DNA from 4 places in the Janthinobacterium sp. GMG2 genome. Region 4 is predicted to be linked to each of the others. Evidence: predicted binding sites of a transcription regulator. Region 4 holds the regulator's gene; each other region holds the start of a gene.
What was found. The regulator sigma-54, encoded in region 4, starts transcription at its own class of promoters, with help from an activator protein. The targets are predictions, from matches to a motif close to TGGCANGNAANCTGCTTT.
Positions count from the first base shown of each region.

Region 1: SKZ59_RS10660 (circularly permuted type 2 ATP-grasp protein) is a predicted target of sigma-54. The motif match lies at 2,261-2,278, and genes of this name have one in related genera.
Region 2: SKZ59_RS20680 (EDSAP-1 family PEP-CTERM protein) is a predicted target of sigma-54. The motif match lies at 2,687-2,704, and genes of this name have one in related genera.
Region 3: SKZ59_RS13710 (EDSAP-1 family PEP-CTERM protein) is a predicted target of sigma-54. The motif match lies at 3,542-3,559, and genes of this name have one in related genera.

Region 1 covers NZ_JAXAWA010000002.1:1,004,231-1,009,751, reverse strand. Annotated here, with positions in the region: gene SKZ59_RS10665 (alpha-E domain-containing protein) at 1-777, opposite strand, end outside; gene SKZ59_RS10660 (circularly permuted type 2 ATP-grasp protein) at 771-2,225, opposite strand; gene SKZ59_RS10655 (HAMP domain-containing sensor histidine kinase) at 2,399-3,526, opposite strand; gene SKZ59_RS10650 (hypothetical protein) at 3,611-4,486, opposite strand; gene SKZ59_RS10645 (TonB-dependent receptor) at 4,589-5,521, opposite strand, start outside.
Region 2 covers NZ_JAXAWA010000006.1:36,521-42,041, forward strand. Annotated here, with positions in the region: gene SKZ59_RS20655 (acyl-CoA thioesterase) at 1-84, opposite strand, end outside; gene SKZ59_RS20660 (hypothetical protein) at 168-536, opposite strand; gene SKZ59_RS20665 (hypothetical protein) at 666-803, opposite strand; gene SKZ59_RS20670 (hypothetical protein) at 1,044-1,217, opposite strand; gene SKZ59_RS20675 (glycosyltransferase) at 1,356-2,588, shown strand; gene SKZ59_RS20680 (EDSAP-1 family PEP-CTERM protein) at 2,778-3,761, shown strand; gene SKZ59_RS20685 (EDSAP-1 family PEP-CTERM protein) at 3,872-4,870, shown strand; gene SKZ59_RS20690 (nitroreductase family protein) at 4,905-5,521, opposite strand, start outside.
Region 3 covers NZ_JAXAWA010000003.1:361,819-367,339, forward strand. Annotated here, with positions in the region: gene SKZ59_RS13695 (type II secretion system F family protein) at 1-358, shown strand, start outside; gene SKZ59_RS13700 (type II secretion system F family protein) at 372-1,310, shown strand; gene SKZ59_RS13705 (LytR C-terminal domain-containing protein) at 1,322-2,398, shown strand; gene SKZ59_RS13710 (EDSAP-1 family PEP-CTERM protein) at 2,462-3,454, opposite strand; gene SKZ59_RS13715 (hypothetical protein) at 3,645-4,019, opposite strand; gene SKZ59_RS13720 (hypothetical protein) at 4,180-4,491, shown strand; gene SKZ59_RS13725 (dodecin) at 4,506-4,712, opposite strand; gene SKZ59_RS13730 (hypothetical protein) at 4,900-5,521, shown strand, end outside.
Region 4 covers NZ_JAXAWA010000003.1:610,159-615,679, forward strand. Annotated here, with positions in the region: gene lptC (LPS export ABC transporter periplasmic protein LptC) at 1-188, shown strand, start outside; gene lptA (lipopolysaccharide transport periplasmic protein LptA) at 214-795, shown strand; gene lptB (LPS export ABC transporter ATP-binding protein) at 795-1,550, shown strand; gene SKZ59_RS14865 (RNA polymerase factor sigma-54) at 1,555-3,033, shown strand; gene hpf (ribosome hibernation-promoting factor, HPF/YfiA family) at 3,103-3,465, shown strand; gene SKZ59_RS14875 (enoyl-CoA hydratase/isomerase family protein) at 3,599-4,684, shown strand; gene rapZ (RNase adapter RapZ) at 4,685-5,521, opposite strand, start outside.

The DNA of each region.
Region 1 (5,521 bases), on a different contig from region 4:
CGACACATCGTTGCGGATATGCTTGAGGTTTTCCACCACGTCATCCATGCAGGCCAGGAGCGACCTGGGCATGTCGCCGCGCAGCATCAGCAATTCCGCCACCCGTGCCGGGGTGATCACATCGCGGTAGACCTTGCGGTAGATCTCGAAGCCGGACACGGAGCGCAGCAGGGCCGCCCAGTAGTAAAAATCGCGCTGGGTGATGTCTTTCGACGTGTCGCGCGCGCCGTGGAATTTCACGTCGAGGATGCGCGCCGTGTTGTCGGCCCGCTCGAGGAAGGTGCCCAGGCGAATGAAATGGATGGCCTCATCCTTGAGCATGGTGCCCAGGGTCACGCCGCGCGACAGGTGCGAACGGTACTTGACCCACTCGAAGAACTGGCTGGGGTCCGTTTCCAGCAGATTGCTTTTCAAACGCTTCTGCATGTCGAGCCAGGTGGCGTTCTGGATTTCCCACACTTCCGTCGTCAAAGTCCCCCGCACGGCGCGGGCGTTTTCGCGCGCCCCCGTCAGACAGGCAAGGATGGACGACGGATTGTTCGGGTCGCGCACCATGAAGTCGAGCACGTCGCGCGTATGAAAACGGCCATATTTGTGGTCGTACGCGCTTTGCAGCTCGGAAATACCCAGGGTGGCGCGCCAGCCTTGCTCCGCGTCCTGTTCGGACTGGGGCAGCATCGACGTCTGCATGTTAACGTCGAGCATGCGCGCCGTGTTTTCCGCCCGCTCCGTGTAGCGGGCCATCCAGAACAAATGATCGGCGGTGCGGCTCAGCATGTTTTCTCTCCTGCAAAAGCGGAAGTGGCTTCCAGTACCCAGGTATCCTTGGTGCCGCCCCCTTGCGAGGAGTTGACCACGAGCGAGCCTTCGCCGAGCGCCACGCGGGTCAGGCCGCCGGGCACCATGGAAATCGTCTTGCCGGACAGCACGAACGGGCGCAAATCGATATGGCGCGGCGCGATGCCGGCCTCGACATACGTGGGGCAGGCGGACAGGGCCAGTGTAGGCTGGGCGATGTAGCCGCCCGGATTGGCCAGCAGGCGCTGGCGGAAGTCCTCGATCTGCGCGGCGCTCGAAGCCGGCCCCACCAGCATGCCGTAGCCGCCCGCGCCATGCACTTCCTTGACGACGAGTTGCGCCAGGTTCGCCAGCACGTAGGACAAGTCGGCGCTCTTGCGGCACTGGTACGTGGGCACGTTGTTGAGTATCGGCTCCTGCGACAGATAGAACTTGATCATGTCGGGCACGAACGGGTAGATCGACTTGTCGTCGGCCACGCCCGTACCGATGGCGTTGGCCAGGGTCACCCGGCCGGCGCGGTAGACGGACAGCAGGCCCGGCACGCCCAGGGACGAGTCCGAGCGGAAAGCCAGCGGGTCGAGGAAATCGTCGTCCACGCGGCGGTAGATCACGTCGACTCGCTTGGGGCCGCGCGTCGTGCGCATGTACACCGAGTTGTCGTTGACGAACAGATCCTTGCCTTCCACCAGTTCCACGCCCATCTGCTGGGCCAGGAATGCATGTTCGAAATAGGCGGAGTTGTACATGCCCGGCGTCATGACGACGACCGTGGGGTCATCGACGCCCATGGGCGCGACCGAGCGCAAGTTGTCGAGCAGCATGTCCGGGTAATGGTCGACGGGGGCGATGCGGTTGCGGGCGAACAGTTCCGGGAACAGCCGCATCATCATCTTGCGGTCTTCCAGCATGTAGGACACGCCGGAGGGCACGCGCAGGTTGTCTTCCAGCACATAGAATTCGCCCTGTCCGGCCCGCACGATGTCGACGCCGGCGATGTGGGCGTAAATGTCGGAGGCGACGGAAATACCCTGCATTTCCGGGCGGTACTGGGCATTCTTGTAGATTTGCTCGGCAGGAATGATGCCCGCCTTGATGATGTTTTGCTCATGATAAATATCATGGATGAACATGTTCAAAGCTTGCACGCGCTGCACCAGGCCCGTCTGCATCTGTGCCCATTCGGCGGCGGGAATGATACGCGGGATGGTGTCGAACGGAATCAGGCGTTCCGTGCCGGCATCGTCGCCGTAGACGGCGAACGTGATGCCGACCCGGCGGAACGTCAGGTCGGCTTCGGCCCGCTTGCGGGCGATGGTCTCGGGGGATTGCTGCTCCAGCCAGTTGCTGAATTCACGATAGTGTTCACGTACCTTGCTGTCCGTACCCACTTCATTTGCAGTCATTTCATTGAAAAAATTTGCCATGTTGTGATTTCCCTTGAGCCGTGTCTGACTATAGCTCAGCAGAAATCGTGCCAGTGCCGCGCACCCGAAAGTATGTAAAAAATGACCATTTTTGTGGCGTAAAACCGTCATCCGCACCGTATTGGTGCGTTACTGCGCGGAAAATGCCGGTGTTGGGGCAGGTGGCGGCAAGGTCAGGCGTCCGGCGTGACGAAGGGCCGGCAATCGATGGGCAGGTCGATGGTAAACGTGGTGCCCGTTTCCGGCGCGCTGTCGACCAGCGCGCTGCCGCCGTGGCTTTCCGCCACGTTTTGCACGAAGGGCAGGCCGATGCCCCAGCCGGGCGCGCTGCCCTGGTGTTCGCGGCGCAGGTATTCGAAGATGCGCTCGGTCTGCTCCGGGGCGATGGTGCTGCCCGTGTTGTGCACGGTGAGTATCATGCGTTCGCGCAGGGTGTTGATGTGGATATGGATGGGGCCGTCGTCGCCATACTTGAGGGCGTTGCCCACGAGGTTTTCCAGGGCGCGGCGCAGCGAATTTTCGCACCACCAGCCGGTGACGGACGCGCCCGTGACTTGGCACTTGCCCGGATGGCCCGTATTCACGCTGTCGGCCACCTGCTGCGCCAGCGGCAGGATATCGAAGCGATGCAAGACCAGCGGCAGCTTTTGCCCCCGGTGGTAGCTGAGCGTATCGAGCAATTCCTGGATCATGTCGTCGAGGCGCTTGCCGTGTTCGATGATTTTCGACGCCAGGGCCGGCACGTCGAACTGCTGCGCGCGCCGCTGCAGCAGCTGGGCGCTGTTGAGCATGACGGAGAGGGGATTGCGCATGTCGTGCGACAGGCCGGCCGCGATGCGCCGCTGGAAGCTTTCATGCATGGCCGTAAATTCCAGGATGGCTTCGCGGATGCCCGTATCGATCGAGGCATTGATCACCTTCCAGTCGCGGCGCCGCAGCGGCACGCCCGCGTCGAGGGCCGCATCGGCGAAACAGTCGCGGAAGATCTGGTATTCCTGGATCACTTGCTCCGGGCCATAGCTGGTCATGCGCGCCCGTTCGTTGCCGTGCACGGCAGGGGCATTGGTATGGCTGGTGGCATTGTCGCGCGGATAGCCTGGCGTCAGCGCTTCGGCCAGGTTGTCGAAGAAGGCGGGCAAGGTATTGATCAAGATGGGTGTCAGCAAGGCATCGGCGCCGCGCACCTTGGCGCGCACCTCGTGTTCCCATTGCGTCAGCACGGCATCGCGCATGCTGAAGATGCGCCGCGTGCGCGCGGGCATGTCCAGTACATGCATTTTCTGGTCAGAGGCATAGGTCATCGCAGCTCCCCTTGGACAGCTCGGCATCCGCGCAGTGCAACGGCGGGAGCTAAAGTATCCTCCAATTCGGCGCGCGGGTGGTGTTCAATTTGGCACGTCGGCGCCTGTCATGACGGTGCTCAAATGACCGAGGGCTGTATCCCATTGCTCCAGCGAAAAGTTCTGCGGATCGTCATGGCCATTCGCATAGCCCGTATCGAGCACGGCATGGAAGGCGGGGATCAGCCACGTGCCCTTGCGCACGCTGGCGGCGATGTACAGCAGGGCCAACCGTTCGTATTGCGCAGGCGTAAAACCGGGATCGGGCGCCAGCCCGTCGTTGCCCTTGCCGCCGCCGGGCACGGAGTTGCGCGGCTGCACCAGTTCCACGTGCAGGAACAGGCCCGTCAGCGACGGCTTGTCCTTCTCCAGTTTGCTGGCGTAGCTGGCCGTGCCGAAGTCGCGCACTTGCAGCGAGCCGCCCAGGCGGTTCACGTACACATGGCCTTTCGGACCGCCGCCCAGCGCCGGATTGCGCAAGGTAAAGTCGTTGAAATCCCAGCTGGCGTCGTTGATATGGCCGGGAATGGGCTCCAGCAGGAAATTCGGGTAGCTGGTGTCGTGGATGACGAAATAGCGGGCCATGGGCGCGGCCAGCCGGCCTACGGCGCGCGACAACGGTGCATCAACGGCGCCGCCCACGTCCGCTTCGCTGATCGATTGCTGCGCCAGCCAGGCACGCAGCCTGGTTGGCGCGATGCCCGTGCGCTGGCCGATGCGGGCGGCAAGAAACTCGGGCAGCGGCACGCTCTCGCCCAGGCGCGCATACAACTTGACGGGGCGCAGCAAGCACGTGGCTTGCGCCCGCGCATCGCCCTTGAAGCCGCTTTTCCAGGCGGCATACGGGCAGGCCGCTTGCTTCTGCGCGGCGGCCGGCAGGGACAGGCAGAGCAAGAGCAGCAGGGCAGGGTATCGTTTCATGGGGGCATTGTCGCCGAAGCGCCGCTTGCGGCACAGGCACGCACGCGAAAAAAAAGCTGCCCCGGGAAGGGACAGCTTGGTCGCAGGCTGATGCAGGCTCAGTTAGAACGCCACGCTGCCCGAGACGACGAAGGTGCGCGGCGCGGCCAGCACCAGGCTGCCGGCGTCGAACGAGGAGACGGCCGAGGCCCAGTAGCTGCGGTCGGCCACGTTGTCGATGCGCGCGCGCAAGGTTACGTCATGACCGGCCAGCTGCGTCAGGTAGCGCGCGCCGATGTCGACGCGGGTCCACGATGGCAATTGCTTGCTGTTGGCCAGATCCGCATACTGCGTCGACGTGTAGACGGTACGGGCGTTCAGGCTCAAGCCGGGCGCGCCGGGCACGTCCCATTCGCCGCCCACGCTGAGCTGTGTCTTTGGCGCGCCGATGGCATTGTTGCCATTGTTGGCCGGCTTGTCCGTCTTGCGCTGTTCCGTATCGAGCCAGGTCAGGCCGCCCAGCAGGCGCACGCCCGCCATCGGCGTGCCGAAGATGGACAGTTCCAGGCCCTGGTTGCGCTGTTCGCCCGACAGGGTGGCACGTGAACCGACCACGGCAGGCAAAGGCTTGGCCGTGGAAAACAGGGCGGCGCTCATGCCCAGCCTGCCGCCGTCATACTTGACGCCGATTTCCTTCTGCTTCGACTTATAGGGCGAGAAGACTTCACCCTTGTTGCTCAGTGGCACGTCATTCTTGCCATCAAAATAGGTGCCGCTGGCAACGGGACCCTTGACCAGCGCCTCGATGTAGTTGGCGTACAGCGACACGTTCTTGCTGGCCTTGTAGACGATGCCGGCCACGGGCGTCGTGGCGCTCTTGTCATAGCTGGAATATTGTACGGCCGTACCGTAGGCATACGCGGCGTCGCGGATCTGCTGGCGGCGCAGGCCCACGGTCAGCAGCAGCCGGTCGTCGAGGAAGGCCATGGTGTCGGCCACGGCGTAGCTGCTGAGGATGGTTTTTTGCGTCAGGCGCGGGTCGCTCATCACGCCGCC
Region 2 (5,521 bases), on a different contig from region 4:
GCCGCCGTGCACGTTGCCGGAAAAGTTGGCCATATCGGGCGTCATCAAGACCGTCATCGTCAGTTCGTGGGCCGACCAGTTCATCGCGCTGTCCAAAGTATTCTCCAAGGGGGAAATTAAAAGTGAGGGAAGATGTGAAAACCGGCCCCAGGGGCCGGTTGCGAGCCTTACAGGCCCAGGGTGTCGATGTCGGCCAGCGATTCGCGGCCCTTGTCGGAAATGTCGTGGCCTTCGCCTTCGGCGCGCGCCACGATGTGGGCTTTCTTGCCCAGAAAATACGCCACGTCCGTATCGAGCTTGGTCAGCGGATCGGTGGCGACAGCGCGCAAACCCATGATGCAGCGGCGCAGGAACAGCAGTTGTTGTGCTTTCTCGGTGATGGACAGACGGCCGTCGCGCGCATAGCTGAGCAGCTTCAGACCCGACAGGCGCTTGGCATTGCGGGCAACGCAAGCACTGGGGCGCTCGGTCTTGATGCCGCGTGCAACTTGCTCCAGCGCGTCATATTCATCGGTTGTTAATTTCTCGTTCTTCATTACTTTTCCATAAAAGGCCAGGTGTTCGGCCCCCATGGTACGCGCCCCGCTGCGCATCGGCAACAGGCAACGTGAATCTACCGCCGCCCGCCATGCGGCCAGGCGACGGAAACACGAGCGTGACGAGCGTTATTTGTAGCTGCGCAGCAGCAGCCATGCCAGGCCGCAACCAGCCACGGCGCCCGCCAGGGCCAGCGCCACGAGGTGTTTGCTGGTGATCACAGGCCGCCGGCCCAGGTAGATTTTGTTATGCAAGGAATTGCCCACGATGGTCTCCTGTACAAGAATTTTTATGATGTCTCATTATAAGAACAGAATCGTGACGGCCGCATGACACTCAGCAGTTGGAGCTTGATTTGTATCCGCTCGGCAACATTTATGCGCATTTTTGTTGTTTAAATGGCGTGCCTCTGGCGAGGCCCGCGCCTTCCATTTCCGATTGGAAATAAACATCGCGCGCGCCTGCCCGCCGCCACCCATGGCGCGGCGCCACGGTCCGAGAACCGTTCAATGCATTTTCACGGGCGGTGGTGGCGGCGTTGGTTCCTCGACCGGCACGGGGTCGATGTGCGGCGGCGGTTCTGGCGGCGGCTTGAGGGGATCGCCTTCCGGCGGTGGCGGCATATCGGGTTCGGGCGTGCTGTGCGCACGCAGCGGGGCAAAGCGGAATTGTGGCTGCATGGTGGCCTCCTTTGCTCCACTGTAGCCGATACGGCCAAATCCTGGCGCCCGCCATTGGCCCGCTGCAGGGGAACTAAACGGCGTGGCGCCACTCCAACTTCGCAGGTATCCCCTCCAGCACGAGTGCAAGCGACCCCTATGGCGCGCAAGAAAATCCTCTTTATGGCCGAGGCAGTGACCCTGGCCCATGTTGGCCGTCCCCTGAGCCTGGCCCAGGGCCTGGACGAGGCAGAGTATGAGGTGCATTTTGCCTGCGCCGATGGGTATGACTTTTGTTTCAAGCAAGCCCCCTTCCGCCGCTGGCGCATCGACAGTATTTCATCGCTGCAATTTCTGCAGGCGCTGGCGCACGGCAAGCCCGTGTATACGGAAAGCACCTTGCACGCGTATGTGGAAGACGACTTGCGCCTGCTCAATGCCGTCCAGCCCGACCTCGTGATCGGCGACTTCCGCCTGTCGCTGTCGGTCAGCGCGCGCCTGCAACGCATTCCCTACATTACCGTCAGCAACGCCTACTGGAGTCCCTGGGTACGCCAGCACTACACGGTGCCCAACCTGCCCCTGACGGGCGTACTGCCCATCTGGCTGGCCGATCCCCTGTTCCGCCTGATCCGCCCGCTGGCCTTCGCTTCGCACGCCGTGCCCCTGAACCGCGTGCGCCGCCGCCATGGCTTGCCATCGCTGGGCAGCGACCTGCGGCGCATCTATACGGATGCCGACCGCACCTTGTACGCGGATATTCCGCAACTGTTCCCGCCGCACGGCATGCCGTCCACGCACGACTACCTGGGTCCCATCATCTGGGCGCCGCCGCTCGACTTGCCGGACTGGTGGCAGCGCCCGGAACTGAGCAGCGGACGGCCCATCATCTATGTCACCTTGGGCAGTTCCGGCCAGGGGCAATTGCTGCCACGCGTGCTGCGCGCGCTGGCGCCCCTGCCCGTCACCGTACTGGCGGCCACGGCCGGCACCATCCGCGTCGATGCCGTGCCACCGAATGCCTATGTCGCGCCCTTTCTGCCGGGCGACGCGGCTGCCCGGCGCGCCAGCCTGGTGATCTGCAACGGCGGCAGCCCCACCAGCCAGCAAGCGCTGACGGCAGGCGTGCCCGTCATCGGCATCGCCAACAACCTCGACCAATTTCTCAACATGCACGGCATCGTGGGCGCCGGCGCCGGCCTGCTGCTGCGCGCCGACCGCTTCCAGGAAACCGCTCTGCGCCATGCCGCCACGCGCATGCTCGACGATGGCCGGGCCAAGCTGGCGGCGCGCCAGCTGGCCACGGCCATGCGCGACTATGTGCCAGGGCAACGCTTGCTGCCCCATATGCACGCCCTGCTGGGCTCGTTGCCACAAGGCGGACAACCTTGAAAGGCTGGCGTCGGTTTTTCTTACAGCGCATCGGGCAAAGCTTGCAACGCGTCAACAAAAGCACGCCAAGTCATTGATTTCAAAAGAACCTCATGCGTTGGCATGGAAGTCGCTAGGTACTGGCCATGAGCACCTGCCGACAGGTCTCAGGCAAGACTTCCAGACTCACTCAACCATGAGGTGAATACAATGAAACTCTCGAAACTGAAACTGCTCCCGGCCGCAGCGGCATTGGCCATGCTGTGCGCCGCCGGTAGCGCACAGGCGGGCGCCTACGGCTATTCGTACAACAACATCTTCGGCCTGGTGATCGCCGTGCCGACGGGCCAGATCACGGTGGCCAACAGCACCACGATCTCGCGCAGCACGGCCACCCTGAATGGCGTGAGCGTCATCAATGGCGGCGCCGGCTCGCTCGATGCCCCACGCGCCAACGTCGGCCCCGTCATCAAGGGCGAAAACGACTTCACGCAACAAGGCCCAGCAGGCAACTATTCACGCGGCGATGCGCAAATCGTCAGCACGCAGTTCCCTTCGTTCCCGCCAGGCTCCACCTCCACCCAGGCCGTCAACGTGGCCGAAGCCCACCTTGACGGGCCTGCCGGCACGGCCGATGCGTCCGGGCGCAACGGCTCGACCACGGGTTTCTCGGTCGATTTCGTCGTCGGCTCGCCCACGGCAACCCTGAGCTTCGACTTCCTGGCGTCGCCCTTCATGCAGGTCTTCCTGCAAAGCACGGTCGGGCAGCTGTCGACGGCCACGGCCAACCTGGTCGTCACCTTCACCATCACGGACGCGGCCGGCGCGACAGTATTCAACTGGACGCCAGACGGCGTGATCGGCTCGGGCATCTTCGGCGGCACGGAAAACGCCGATGGCGCCAACCTGAACACCAGCCTGGCGACCAATTTCCTCACGCGCGGCAACCTGTTCACCTACGACCCTTCCGGCTGCGGCACGCCCACGGGCACCGGTGTGGGTACAGCGTGCGGCAGCAACTTCAGCTCCGTCAGCAATGCTTTGACGGCCGGCAACTACACCTTGACCTTGAATGCGGTAGAAAGCGTGGACTTGGTGAAACAGGCGGCGACACCCGAACCGGGTACCTTGGCCTTGCTGGGCCTGGGCCTGGCCGGCCTGGGCTACGCCCGCCGCCGCAAAGTTGCCGCCTGAACCAGGCAACAGGGGGGATTCACAGGCGAGGGAGTCTCCTCGCCTTTTTTTTATGCGGCAAGCCTGTCGGTTTTCCTTACAACGCGGCCGACCAGGAGATGAGGATTTTCATGACTACATTTTTATGCACCCGACTTTCAATGGCCCTGCTGGCCTTGCTGTTGCTGGCCGGCAGCGGCACTGCCAGCGCCGCCGCCTACGGCTATTCCTACACCAGCGTCTTTGGCCTGGTCATCAGCAATCCCACCGGTTCCACCACTTTGATCAGCAATATCGACCTGTCGCGCACCACCGCCACGCTCAACGGCAGCAGCGTCATCAACGGTGGCAGCAATGAGATCGACGCGCCGCAAGCGACACGCGGCGCCGTCACCAAAGGGCAAAACGATTTTACCCAGCAAGGCATGGGCAACGCCGCGTATGCGCGCGGCGAGGCGCAAATCATCACTTCGCAAATTCCCCCGTTCCCGCCGGGCTCGACCAGTACGCATACGGTGAATGCGGCGGAAACCTTCCTGACGGGCGGCGGCAGCGCCGACGCCTCGGGACGCAACGGTTCCAGCACGGCCCTGTCCATCAATTTCGTCGTCGGCCAGCCGGGCGCAACCCTGGCCTTCGACTTCCAGGCCCTGCCCTTCATGCAGCTGTACCTGGACGCGCTGGCCGGCACGGGCTCGGCGGCCACGACGAATATGGCGATGACGTTCAGCATCATCGATGACAATGGCAAGATCGTCTTCAACTGGGCGCCCGACGGCAGCCTGGGCTCCGGCATCCTGGGCGGCACCGAACTGGCCGACGCCGCCAACCTCAATACGGGCTACGCGCAAACGCCGCTCACCAGCGGCAGCGTATTCACGTACGACCCCAGCGGCTGCGGCGCGCCCACGGGCACGGGCACCGGCAAAACGTGCGGCGGGCAATATGGCGCCGTCACGGACAACCTGGTGGCGGGCAACTACACCCTCGTGCTGAACATGCTGAACAGTTCCGAACTGGCCTACGTGCCAGGCGTCACACCAGTCGCGCTGCCCGGCACCTTGCCGCTGCTGGCGGCGGGTCTGGCAGCGCTGGCGTGCCTGGCGCCACGGCGCCGGCACCGGCGCTGATGCTGACGCCGTGACGCGCACGGCGTCACGCGCGCTACTGCCCCGTTGTGGGCGCCACCAGCAAGTCTTGCAGCGGACGGCGCAAGGAGCGTGCACTGGCCGCCGGCCCCGCACCGATGCGTCCGAGGAACACGGCCCGTTCGACCGCCGCCGCCCCCAGCACGCCCTGGCATTGCACGGCCAACTCCTGCGCCATTTCCTGCATGCCATCGGTGCGCGAAAAGGTGCGCCGCTCGCGCACATAGCGGGCAAAGATCAGCGGCGTCAGTTCCGGCTGCAATTGCAGTCCCAGCTGCGTGGCCGTCAGCCAGAAGCGCTGCATGGCACGGCCGGCCGCCACATAATCGTCGATATGGCGCGGCGGCGCATCGGCCAGCAGCGCGAAATGCGCGGCGCAATACAGGCCCGGCAGCAAGTCCATCTGCAGCCGCGGGGCAATGGTGCCGCCCAGCCAGGTATTGAAAAAGTCCACGCGGCGCCAGCTGTGCATGACCCAGCGCATCAGGCGCGCCGTCATCGCATCGACGCCGAGCGCCTGCTCCGGGATGCGGTCGCTACTGAAGCGCGCGCCCCATTCGATCACGTCGCGGTGCACCTTGTGCGCTTCGGGCATGGTCAGGCGCAGCTTTGCATTGTCGAACATCAGCCGCG
Region 3 (5,521 bases), 250 kb from region 4:
GCAAAACCTGGCCGCGCGCATTCCGCTGACGGACTTGCGCTACCTCGTCATCGCCGTGCTGGTGCAGCGCGAATCGGGGGGGAATTTGGCCGAGGTGCTGGTCAGCATCGCGCGCATCATCCGCGCCCGTTTGAAGCTGCTGGGGCAGGTGCGCGTGCTGTCGGCCGAGGGACGCATGTCGGCCTGGGTGCTGGGCCTGATGCCGGTGGTGATGATCGGCGTCATGGCGCTGGTCAACCCGCAATACATCCGCCTGCTGTGGACCGATCCCAGCGGCATCAAACTGCTGTGGTACGCGGCCGGCATGGTGGCGCTGGGCGTGGTCTGGATGCGCAATGTGATCCGCATCCGCATCTAAAACAGGAGGTGCTATGAGCGGTGCACAACTGCTGTTTCTCGTGATCGTCTTTGCCGTGGTGGTGGCGCTGGCCCTGCTGGCGTGGGTGATCTTCTTTCCTGGCACTTTGCGCCAGCGCCTGTTTGGCGCCACGGCGCCGGTCGCCAGCGCGGCGGTGGTGGAAAATGGCTGGGTGGAGCGCGTGGCGCGCGTGGCGCAGCCGTTCAGCAAGCTGTCGCTGCCGGAAGAGGGCTGGGAACGTTCGCCGCTGCGTACGCGCTTCATGAACGCGGGCTGGCGGCAGGCAAGCGCGCCGGCCCTGTATTTTGCGGCGAAGACCGTGCTGGCCCTGCTGTTTCCCACCGTGCTGGGGCTGTATGCGGCCAGCGCCATGGCGGCGCAGCTGCGCAGCGTGCTGCTGTTGCTGCTGTGCGTCAGCGCCACCGTCGGCTATTACCTGCCGAACCTGGTGCTGGCCAGCACGGCCAAGCGGCGCCAGCGCGACATCTTTGAAAACATCCCCGACGCGCTCGACTTGCTGACCGTGTGCGTGGAAGCGGGCCTGAGCCTGGAGCGCGCGCTGGTGAAGGTGTCGGGCGAAATCCATATCAAGAGCGTGGTGTTGGCGCAGGAGTTGCAGCTGGTGCTGATGGAAATGCGCGCCGGCTTTTCCAAGGAAAAGGCGCTGCGCAACCTGGCCCTGCGCAGCGGCGTGGAAGACGTCGACACCCTGGTCGCCATGCTGATCCAATCGGAACGCTTCGGCACGAGCATGGGCGATTCGCTGCGCGTGCATTCGGAAAACCTGCGCGGCAAGCGCAGCTTGCTTGCAGAAGAGGCGGCAGCGAAGATCGCCCTGAAACTGCTGTTCCCGCTGATCTTTTGCGTCTTTCCCACCCTGATGCTGGTGCTCATGGGGCCGGCCGTGATCGAAGTCTATCGCGTGCTCGTGCCGGGCATGGCCAGCCGCTGAAAGGAACTACCATGCGCTTGACGATTTCCCGCCTGGCCGCCACCTGCGCCTGCCTGGGCCTGGCCGCCTGTACCACGCAGCTGGCCCACGTGCCGGTGGCGGCGTGGCCCGACGCCGATGCCGCCTATGCGGCGGGGCGCCAGCATTTCGAGCGGGGCGACTTGCCCGCTGCGCAAACGGCCTATGAGCAAGCCCTGCGCCATGCGCCGCGCCACGTGAACGCGCGCAATGGCCTGGCCGTGCTGCATGCGCAGCGCGGTGAACACGACGCGGCGATCGCCCATTGGCTGGCCTTGACGCAGGAGGCGGGCATGCCGCAGCCGCGGCAGGCCTATCTGTTCAGCAATCTCGGTCATGCCTATTATTTGAGCGGACGCGATGCGCAAGCGTTGACTGCGCTGGAACAGGCCTGTCTGCTCGACCCGCTCAATGCGTTGACCTGGCGGCATCTGGCGCAGGTGCTCGAACGGCTGGGGCAGCACGAGCGCGCGGCCGTCATGCGGCGCCAGGCGAGCAGCTTGCAGGAACACGATGTGCGGCGCGACATGGCCTTGTTGCGTGCCGAGGCGCCGCCGAAGCTTGCGCCCGAGCCTGTGCCGGATGCGCGCGCCATGGCGCGCGTGGAGATCACGCAGAGCGACGGCATGGCCCGCTTGCAGCGCGTGCCGGCGGCGGTGCGCAGCCTGCCCGTTAGCGCGTCGTTGCCGGCGGCGTCCGTGCCTGTGGCCGGCGCGCCGCATCCGCGCCTGGAAATTGTCAATGGCAACGGCGTGCCTGGCCTGGCAGCCGCGCTGGCGCGCAGCCTGGCTGGTGCGCCCGTGCAAGTGGTGCGCCTGGCCAATGAAACCAGCTTCCAGGTGGCGCGCACACGCGTCGAATACCGGCCCGCGCAGGAGCAGGCGGCGCGCCAACTGGCTCGCCAACTCGGTGCACAGGTGCGTACCCAGGTGCAGATCCAGGCCGCCGACTGCCCCGTCAGCGAACTGCGCCTGGTGCTGGGGCGTGACCTCAGCGATCCCGCCATGCTGCACCGCTATTATCTGCAGCAATTGCAGCTGGCGCGCCGGGCGCTGGCGCGGCTCGGTTAACACATCTCTGCCGCATAAAAAAGCGGCGCCTTTGCGGGCGCCGCGTGCTTTTCATGCTGCGGATTATTTCGGCTGCCGGCGGCGCGTAAAAGCCAGGGCTGCCAGTCCCGTGCCCAGCAGGAACAAAGTGCCTGGCTCCGGTACTTGCAAGGGTTCGATGACGACGATGTCGGTACGCGTGGACTTGGAAAAGTTCAAGGTGTAGCTGCCGGCGGGCAGGGCGAAATTCGACGTCAGCGAAAACATCGCAAAGCCATTCGTGAAGGCGCGCCCGGTGGCCGGGTCGTTGGTGCCGGCCGTCATGTTCAGGCTGAAGGGATCGAGGCTGCCGACCGTATGGTTGCCATTGACGTCGCTGCCATTGTTGGCGTCGCCATCGGGCGCGAACTGGAAGATCACGCCATCGGCATTCGCGTTCGACAGGCAGCCCACGGGACTGGAAGTATTGCACGAGATATTGAAGATATCCATGATCGACACGCTCGACTTGTCACCCATGGTCGTCACGCTGGTGCGCAGGTCGCGCCGTCCCATGAAGTTGAAGGTGATGAAGCCGGCGCTCGACAGGGTCAGGTTGACGGAGCCGGTGAGCGTATCGCCTGCCGTGGCCGTGGCGGCGCCGACCGTGTCGCGCTGTGCTTCCGCAACGGCGCGCACGGTGGAGCCGGCGGCCGTGAGCATATTGCCAAAGGCATGCGCGTCGCCGCGCGCGAACTCCAGGGTGGAACTGGGGCTGGGTGCGTAGTTATTTTGCGGCAAGCCGCTGCAGCCGCCGCCCGAACATACTTGCAGCACGTCGGCGTTGGCGGCCGGGCCCGTATTGACGGCGCGCGGATTGACGGCCACGCCGCCCTCGAAGAAGGCGCTGTCGCTGGCATTGCGGTTGGCGCCGGCCAGCGACAGCGCGCCAGCGCTGGTGGTGATGCGGAAAGAGTTCAATTCGTTGACGGCCAGGCCGTACGCGCCGGCCTGCGCCTGGCCGCTGGCCAGCAGACTTGCCGCCGCCAGTGCGCCCAGCCAACCCAGGGTCTTGCTTCGTGTGTGATCGACATTCATCGCAGCCTCTTATCGTAGTCAGTCTCGGAAAATCCGGGGGAGAAAGAATCCAGAATGACCTGCCTGGATTCATCTCGTAGACAGTGATAAGCAGCTTGCGTGCCACACAAAAAAAGCATATTGAATCAAGGGCTTGCGCAAAGCGGACTGAGCCGGTGGAAGCAAAGTGTAAGAAAGGCCGACGCCGCTTTCAGGTGCCCCGGTGATAGCCGAGGTGGCCGCCGGAATTGCGCGCGCAGCCGCAGCCGATGCGCGCCACCTCCTCGCCTTCCGTCAGTTTCCAGTTGGTAATCGTCGTGTGCTGCCAGTCGATGTCGCTTTTCTTGACAGGCTTTACCGTCAAGGTGCGGTTTTCCGCATCCGTGTACTCCATCAGCTCCTCGTCGTCGTCGATGTCGAAATGGCGGTGGATCAGGGAAATGCCGAAGCGGTCGAGCGCGCCATAACGTTGCAGCACGTCGCGCAGTTCGCGAAAGCAGGCGAGGTCGTCGGGCAGCAGCGGATTGACGGCGGAAATATCGGCGACGGGCTGCCATTGCATGGCGTGGATGTTCAGGCTGTGCATGATAGGCTCCTGTGCCCCGTGATGGTAGGACCAGGCTGCCAGAGGGGCACTGGCAACCTGTCGAAACGTCTATCGTGGCCGCAAAGCCGATGCGGCGTTTGCGCCAGATCAAAGGTGCGGCACATCGCCTCGCGCCGATAATTGCCCGGTAAAATAGGCCATGGCAAACAAAACCCCCACTTTCCCCGGCGCACGCACGGGCCGCGGCCAGGTCCTGGCCGTGCTGCTGTCGAACCGCGACCAGTCCGGCGCCGAACCGCTGCAAGGCCGCGTCTCGCTGGCCGCCATCGTGAAAGCGCTGAAACGCAAATACCATTGGCCGATCGAGACGCACAGCTTTCCCGCCAACACGCAGGACGGCCGCGCCAGCTGGGCGACCGTCTACAGCTTGCCGGAAAAGGTCATAGAGACCGCGCTCGACAGCGGCGGCCGGGAATGGCTGGAGAGCCGGGGAGCGGTCGGGCGGCGGTGAGTTGCCGACCTACCCTATTCGAGCCGGAAGCCGACCTTCAGCGTGACCTGGAAGTGCGCCACCTTGCCATCGACGATATGCCCGCGCGATTCCGTCACTTCATACCAGTCCATATGCTTGACCGTCAGCGCCGCCTTGGCAATGGCATCGCGTATCGCCTGATCGCTGCTTTCGGTAGACGTTCCCACCAGTTCGATCAGCTTGTAAGTGTGTGCGGACATGATATTCCCCCAGGTAGGCAAGCCAGACATCGGGAGCCTGCATTGCGCAAGCACATGCTCATCTTGCGCCTAAATGTGCTGATAGTCATTGCGCGGTGCAGCAATGCGAGCGTGAAGTGGGGAAAGGCCAAAGTCATGCTGACAGTATTGCTGTCAATGCAAGTGGTGGCTTGAGTTACTTGACGCAATGATGATCTCTCTGGCAGAAGTCGGTTTACAATCGAACGCAATGCTACTGGGAGAATGTTCAATGAAAATCAAGAGACTGCTTCAGTACATTTTATTTTTGGCAGGTTCACTAAGTTTGGCATGTGCTGACGCTCAAGTGGTGGTGCAAGCAAGTGCAGTTAAATTGCAGCCGTACATTGATAGGGATCAGTCCGGCTTTTTCTCATGCGGCGTACGCGCCATCATCACTGACTCCAGACCGGGATTTGTCGATGCTCATGACTTTACCTTGGCAATCCGTGCCGATATGGCAGGAGGACTAATTAAAGCCGGCAAGTCTAGTACTTCAAATAGTAGTCTCGTTAAGGGAAAACCTAATACGAATGCTGTCCTGCCTGCACCAATCAAGTTCTGGATTGCCAAAGAGGCCGAAGGAAAGGCAATATCTCCACTGCACATCATTGCTGCTGAGACACCTGGATACATTCTTGAGGCTACCGACCTTAGCCTAACAGTCAGCGCAATTTTGGCAATTACAAGTGGCGAACGTATGCAGTTTGCGAATCGCTACAAGAATGAAACTGTCGATACAGTTATCGCATTCGCCGCAACGATGCCAGAGAATGAGCGGCAATCGCTAC
Region 4 (5,521 bases):
AAGCGCTGACGGTGTTTCCGGACGAGGAAAGAATGGAAACGGACGTGCCTGTCGATATCCTGACGGGCACCTCGCGCCTCAATGGCATCGGCATGAAAGCCAATAACGCCACGGGCGTGGTGGAAGTGCAGAATGCGCTGCGCATGGTCCTCCCGCCGAAACCGCGCCCTGCCGCGGCGGCAAAATGACAGAATGAAACAAGGAAACCATACTATGAAGAACATCTTGCTGTTGACCGTATTTTCGCTGGCCATCATGGGCGTGGCGCATGCCGAGAAAGCCGATTCCGAGAAGGAAGCCGTCATCACGGCACGCAGCGGCCACGTCGATGACGTCAAGCAGGTGCGTACCCTGACGGGCGACGTCGTGCTGGTCAAGGGCACCCTGACCATGAAGGCGGGCCGGGCATTGATCACGGAAGACCCGCAAGGCTATCAGTTCATCACCTTCTGGGCCGATCCCGGCAAGCTGGCCACGTTCCGCCAGAAGCGCGATGGCGCGGGCGACCTGTGGGTCGAAGGCGAAGCGGAGCGCGTGGAATACGACAACAAGACGGAAGTGGTGAAACTGTTTTCCAAGGCCAAGCTGACGCGCCTGGAAGGCACGAAAGTGACGGACGTGGCCAATGGCGCCTTCATCTCGTATGACAGCCGCAAGGAAGTATTCAAGATGGAAAATTCCGACAGCGGCACCAGCACCTCCGATGGCGGCAGCGTGCGCATGGTGATCCAGCCGAAGACCAAGGCGCCGGAAGCGGAGAAAGCGCCGGCCACGCCTGCGCCAGGAAAGAAATAATGGACAATACTCGTTGCGGCAGCACCCTGATCGTTCGCGGTCTGCAAAAAACCTATGGCAAGCGGCAAGTCGTGCATGATGTCTCGCTGCAAGTCGAATGCGGCGAAGTGGTGGGTTTGCTGGGCCCGAACGGCGCCGGCAAGACCACCTCGTTCTACATGATCGTCGGCCTGGTGCCGTCGGACGGCGGCAGCATCGACATCAGCGGCGTGGACATTTCCAGCCTGCCGATCCACCGCCGCGCGCAGATGGGCCTGTCCTATCTGCCGCAGGAAGCGTCCGTCTTCCGCAAGCTGACGGTGGAAGACAATATCCGCGCCGTGCTGGAAATCCAGACCGTCGAAGGCCGTCCTTTGAAGAAGGCCGAGATCGAGGAGCGCCTGGATAAGCTGCTGGCCGATTTGCAGATTGAAAAGCTGCGCGAGAACCAGGCCCTGTCCCTGTCGGGCGGCGAGCGCCGCCGCGTGGAAATCGCCCGCGCGCTGGCCACGGATCCCCGTTTCGTGCTGCTCGATGAACCGTTCGCCGGCGTCGATCCGATCGCCGTGATCGAGATCCAGCGCATCGTGCGCTTCTTGAAGGAGCGCAATATCGGCGTGCTGATCACCGATCATAATGTGCGCGAGACGCTGGGTATTTGCGACCGTGCCTACATCATCAACCAGGGCTCGGTACTGGCGTCGGGACGCCCCGACGACATCATCGCGAACGAGTCGGTACGCCGGGTCTATCTGGGCGAACACTTCCGCATGTAAGCCAATGAAACAATCATTGCAGCTGCGCACTTCGCAGCACCTGGCACTGACGCCGCAGTTGCAGCAATCGATACGCCTGTTGCAATTGTCGACCCTGGAATTGCACCAGGAACTCGAGCAACTGCTGACGGACAATCCCCTGCTCGAGCGCCTCGACGATCCGCTCGACCGTTCGCTGCGCCTGCTGTCGGACGGGGCCTTGAGTTCCACGGCGGCGCCGGCCGAAGCGCCGCCCCAGCCGCCAGGCCAGGAGGCGCCCGCGGCGCCAGCCGAAGCGGAAACCTTTGACGGCGAGGCGGGCGAGGGTCCGGCCGCGGCGGATGGCGGCGACAGCGACTGGAGCGAGGCGAGCCGGGGCAAGGCGCCCGACGACGAAGATTCCCGCCCGCAACTCGAGGCCCATCACTGCACCCTGCGCGAACACCTGATGGAGCAGATGCGCGTGACGGTGCTTGAATTGCGCGACCGCGCGCTGGTCGAGCTGATCATCGACGCGCTCGACGACAATGGCTACCTGGAAGAGTCGCTCGACGACATCCTGGCGCGCCTGCCGGAAGAGCTGGAAATCGACGCCGACGAGATGCGTACGGCCTTGTCGCTGCTGCAAAGTTTCGATCCGCCCGGCGTGGGCGCGCGCAATGCGTCCGAATGCCTGGCGCTGCAGATCAAGCGCTTGCCGCACATCGCCATGGTGACGCGGCGCATGGCGCTCGTCATCGTGGAAAAGCACCTGGCCTGGTTTGCCCAGCGCGATTTCAACAAGCTGAAAAAAGCCCTCGATTGCGACGATGAAGACTTGCGCGAAGCACAGACGGTGATTCGCCAGTGCAATCCGCATCCGGGCGCCGTGTTCGCCTCGGACGTGTCCGATTACGTGGTGCCCGACGTCGTCGTCAAGCGCGCGCGCAATGGCTGGCAAGTGACCCTGAACAATGACGTCATGCCGCGCCTGCGCGTCAACGCCATGTACGCCAACCTGCTCAAGCAGGGCAAGGGCGAGGGCGCCATGGGCGCACAGTTGCAGGAAGCCAAGTGGCTGATCAAGAATATGCGCCAGCGTTTCGACACGATCCTGCGCGTGGCACAGGCAATAGTAGAAAGACAAAAGAACTTTTTCTCGCACGGGGCCGTTGCCATGCGCCCCCTTGTGCTCCGTGAAATAGCTGATACACTGGGTTTACACGAGAGTACTATCTCGCGGGTAACAACTCAAAAGTACATGCTGACCCCGCACGGCATGTTCGAGTTGAAATATTTCTTTGGTAGCCACGTCGCCACCGAAGCGGGGGGCGAAGCGTCATCGACGGCGATACGGGCATTGATCGTGCAACTGACAGGAGCAGAAGACCCTAAAAATCCTTTATCCGACAGTAAGATTGCGGACATGCTGGGGGAACAAGGCATGGTGATTGCGCGACGTACTGTTGCCAAATACCGGGAAGCGTTGAAAATTCCGCCAGTGAGCCTGCGTAAGTGTTTGTAAGTTTTTTTCGGTTCCTCTGCGGGCCGGATAGGATGGACCGCACGAACCCGATCATCTTTAGGAGTGTGTATGAATCTCACCATCAGCGGACATCATCTCGAAGTGACACCAGCCATCCGTGAATACGTACAAACGAAGCTGGAACGCGTGAAACGTCATTTCGATCAAGTTATCGATATCGCCGTGATTCTGACCGTGGATAACCTCAAAGAGAAAGAAAAACGTCAAAAGGCCGAAGTCAACCTGCGTTTAAGTGGCAAAACCGTCTATGTGGAAAGCCTGGCACAAGACCTGTATGCCGCGATCGATGCCCTGATCGACAAGCTCGATAGGCAAGTGATGAAATACAAAACCAAAGTGCAAGGGCACGGTAAAGAGGCGATCAAGCATCTGCCAGACAACTCCGAGGAAGACGCCGTCGTCGCCGTTTAAGGCCACCCGCTTCCAGCAGTTGTGATCAACTAAGGGCGCACATTGCGCCCTTTTTTGCGCCCCTACCTTTTGAACACAATGTTCCCCGCGCAGGCGCTAGAATGTTTGTACTTTTACTTTTTTCACGCCTGCCATGAGCGACTTCGTCCAGACTTCCATCCGCAACCGCACGGGCCATATCGTGCTCGACCGTCCGAAAGCCTTGAATTCCCTGTCGCTGGAGATGGTGCGCGCCCTGAGCGCGGCCCTGCTGGCCTGGCGCGACGATCCGCAGGTGGACGCCGTCGTGATCCGATCGAGCAGCGAGAAAGCACTGTGCGCCGGCGGCGACATCCGTTTCTTCTACGATGCGGGCCTGGCCACACCGCAAGGCGGCAGCGCCTTGCTGGAAGATTTCTTTACGGAAGAATACGCGTTAAATCATGTGATCCATTTCTATCCGAAACCGTATATCGCCGTGATGGATGGCGTGGTGATGGGCGGCGGCATGGGCGTGGCGCAAGCCGGGCCCGGCAACCGCCTGCGCATCGTCACGGGCCGCACGCGCATGGCCATGCCGGAAGTCAATATTGGCTTGTTCCCCGATGTGGGCGGCAGCTATTTCCTGTCCCGCCTGGCCGGCCAGCTGGGCCTGTACCTGGGCTTGACGGGCTTGACGATCAGCGCGGCCGACGCCCTGTACACGGACCTGGCCGATGTCTACCTGCCCGAGGCGCAGATGGGGGCGCTGCTGGCCCTGTTCGAGTCAACGCCGGGCGAGGCCTTGCCGGTGGCCATCAAGGCGCTGGCGGCGCCGTTCCAGGCCGAGGCGGGTATCTCCTCGCTGGCGGCGGCGCGCGCGGCGCTGGACCGTCACTTCGGCGCGGGTTCCGTGGCGGCCATCATGGCCTCGCTGGCGCAGGACGACAGCGCGTTCGCCAGCAAGGCGCTGGCGGCCATGCGCCTGCGCTCGCCTTTGATGATGTCGGTAACTCTGGAATTGCTGCAGCGCGGGGCTCACTTGGGCGTGGCCGATTGTCTGCGTCTGGAGCGCACGGTGGTGCGCCACAATTTCGAGCATGGCGAAGTGCTCGAAGGCGTGCGCGCGCTGGTGGTCGACAAGGACAATGCGCCGCGCTGGAATCCTGCCAGCCTGGACGAGGTCGACGCTGCCATGGTGGCGCGCTTTTTCGCACCGGTCTGGCCGGCGTCAGCGCATCCGCTGCGCCACCTGAATTAACTAGGAGCGTTCGCGGTGGCGCAGTACGACGCGCTCGTTGGGGCCGAAGTATTGCGCCAGCCGTTCCGCCATGTACACGGAGCGGTGCTGGCCGCCCGTGCAACCGAGGGCCACCGTCAGGTAGCTACGGTTGTCGGACTTGAATGACGGCAGCCATTTCTCGATGAAGGCGCGGATGTCGGCCAGCAGTTCCAGCGCGCTCGGCTGCGCGTCGAGGAAGGCGATCACGGGCGCGTCGCGGCCATCGAGTGGGCGCAGCGCCAGGTCGTAATACGGGTTAGGCAAGGCCCGCACGTCGAAGACGAAATCGGCGTCCAGCGGCACGCCCAGCTTGAAGGCGAACGATTCGAAGAACAGGGTCAGCGGTGCGCGTTCGGAAGCGATCATATCCTTGATCCAGGCACGCAATTTGTTGGCGCTCAGTTCGGACGTGTCGATCACGTGGCCCAGCTGTTCGATGGCCGACAGGCGTTCGCGCTCTTCCGAGATGCACTCGATCAGGGTGCGGCGGCTGGCCGGATTCTGATTCGGACGCAATTCGTGCGACAGCGGATGGCTGCGCCGCGTTTCCGAGAAGCGCGCCACCAGCGAATGCGTGGTGGCCGTCAAAAACATGACCTTGACGTCGTGCCCCTGGTCGCGCAGCAGCGCCACATTGTGCGGCAGGCTGACGAGCGACTCGGCGCTGCGCGCATCGACGGCGACGGCCAGTTGCGGTGTACCTTCGTCGAGCAGGGTTTGCACCAGGCTGGGCAGCAAGGCCGGTGGCAGGTTGTCGACACAATAATAGCCGGTATCTTCCAGCACATTGAGCGCGACGGATTTACCGGAGCCGGA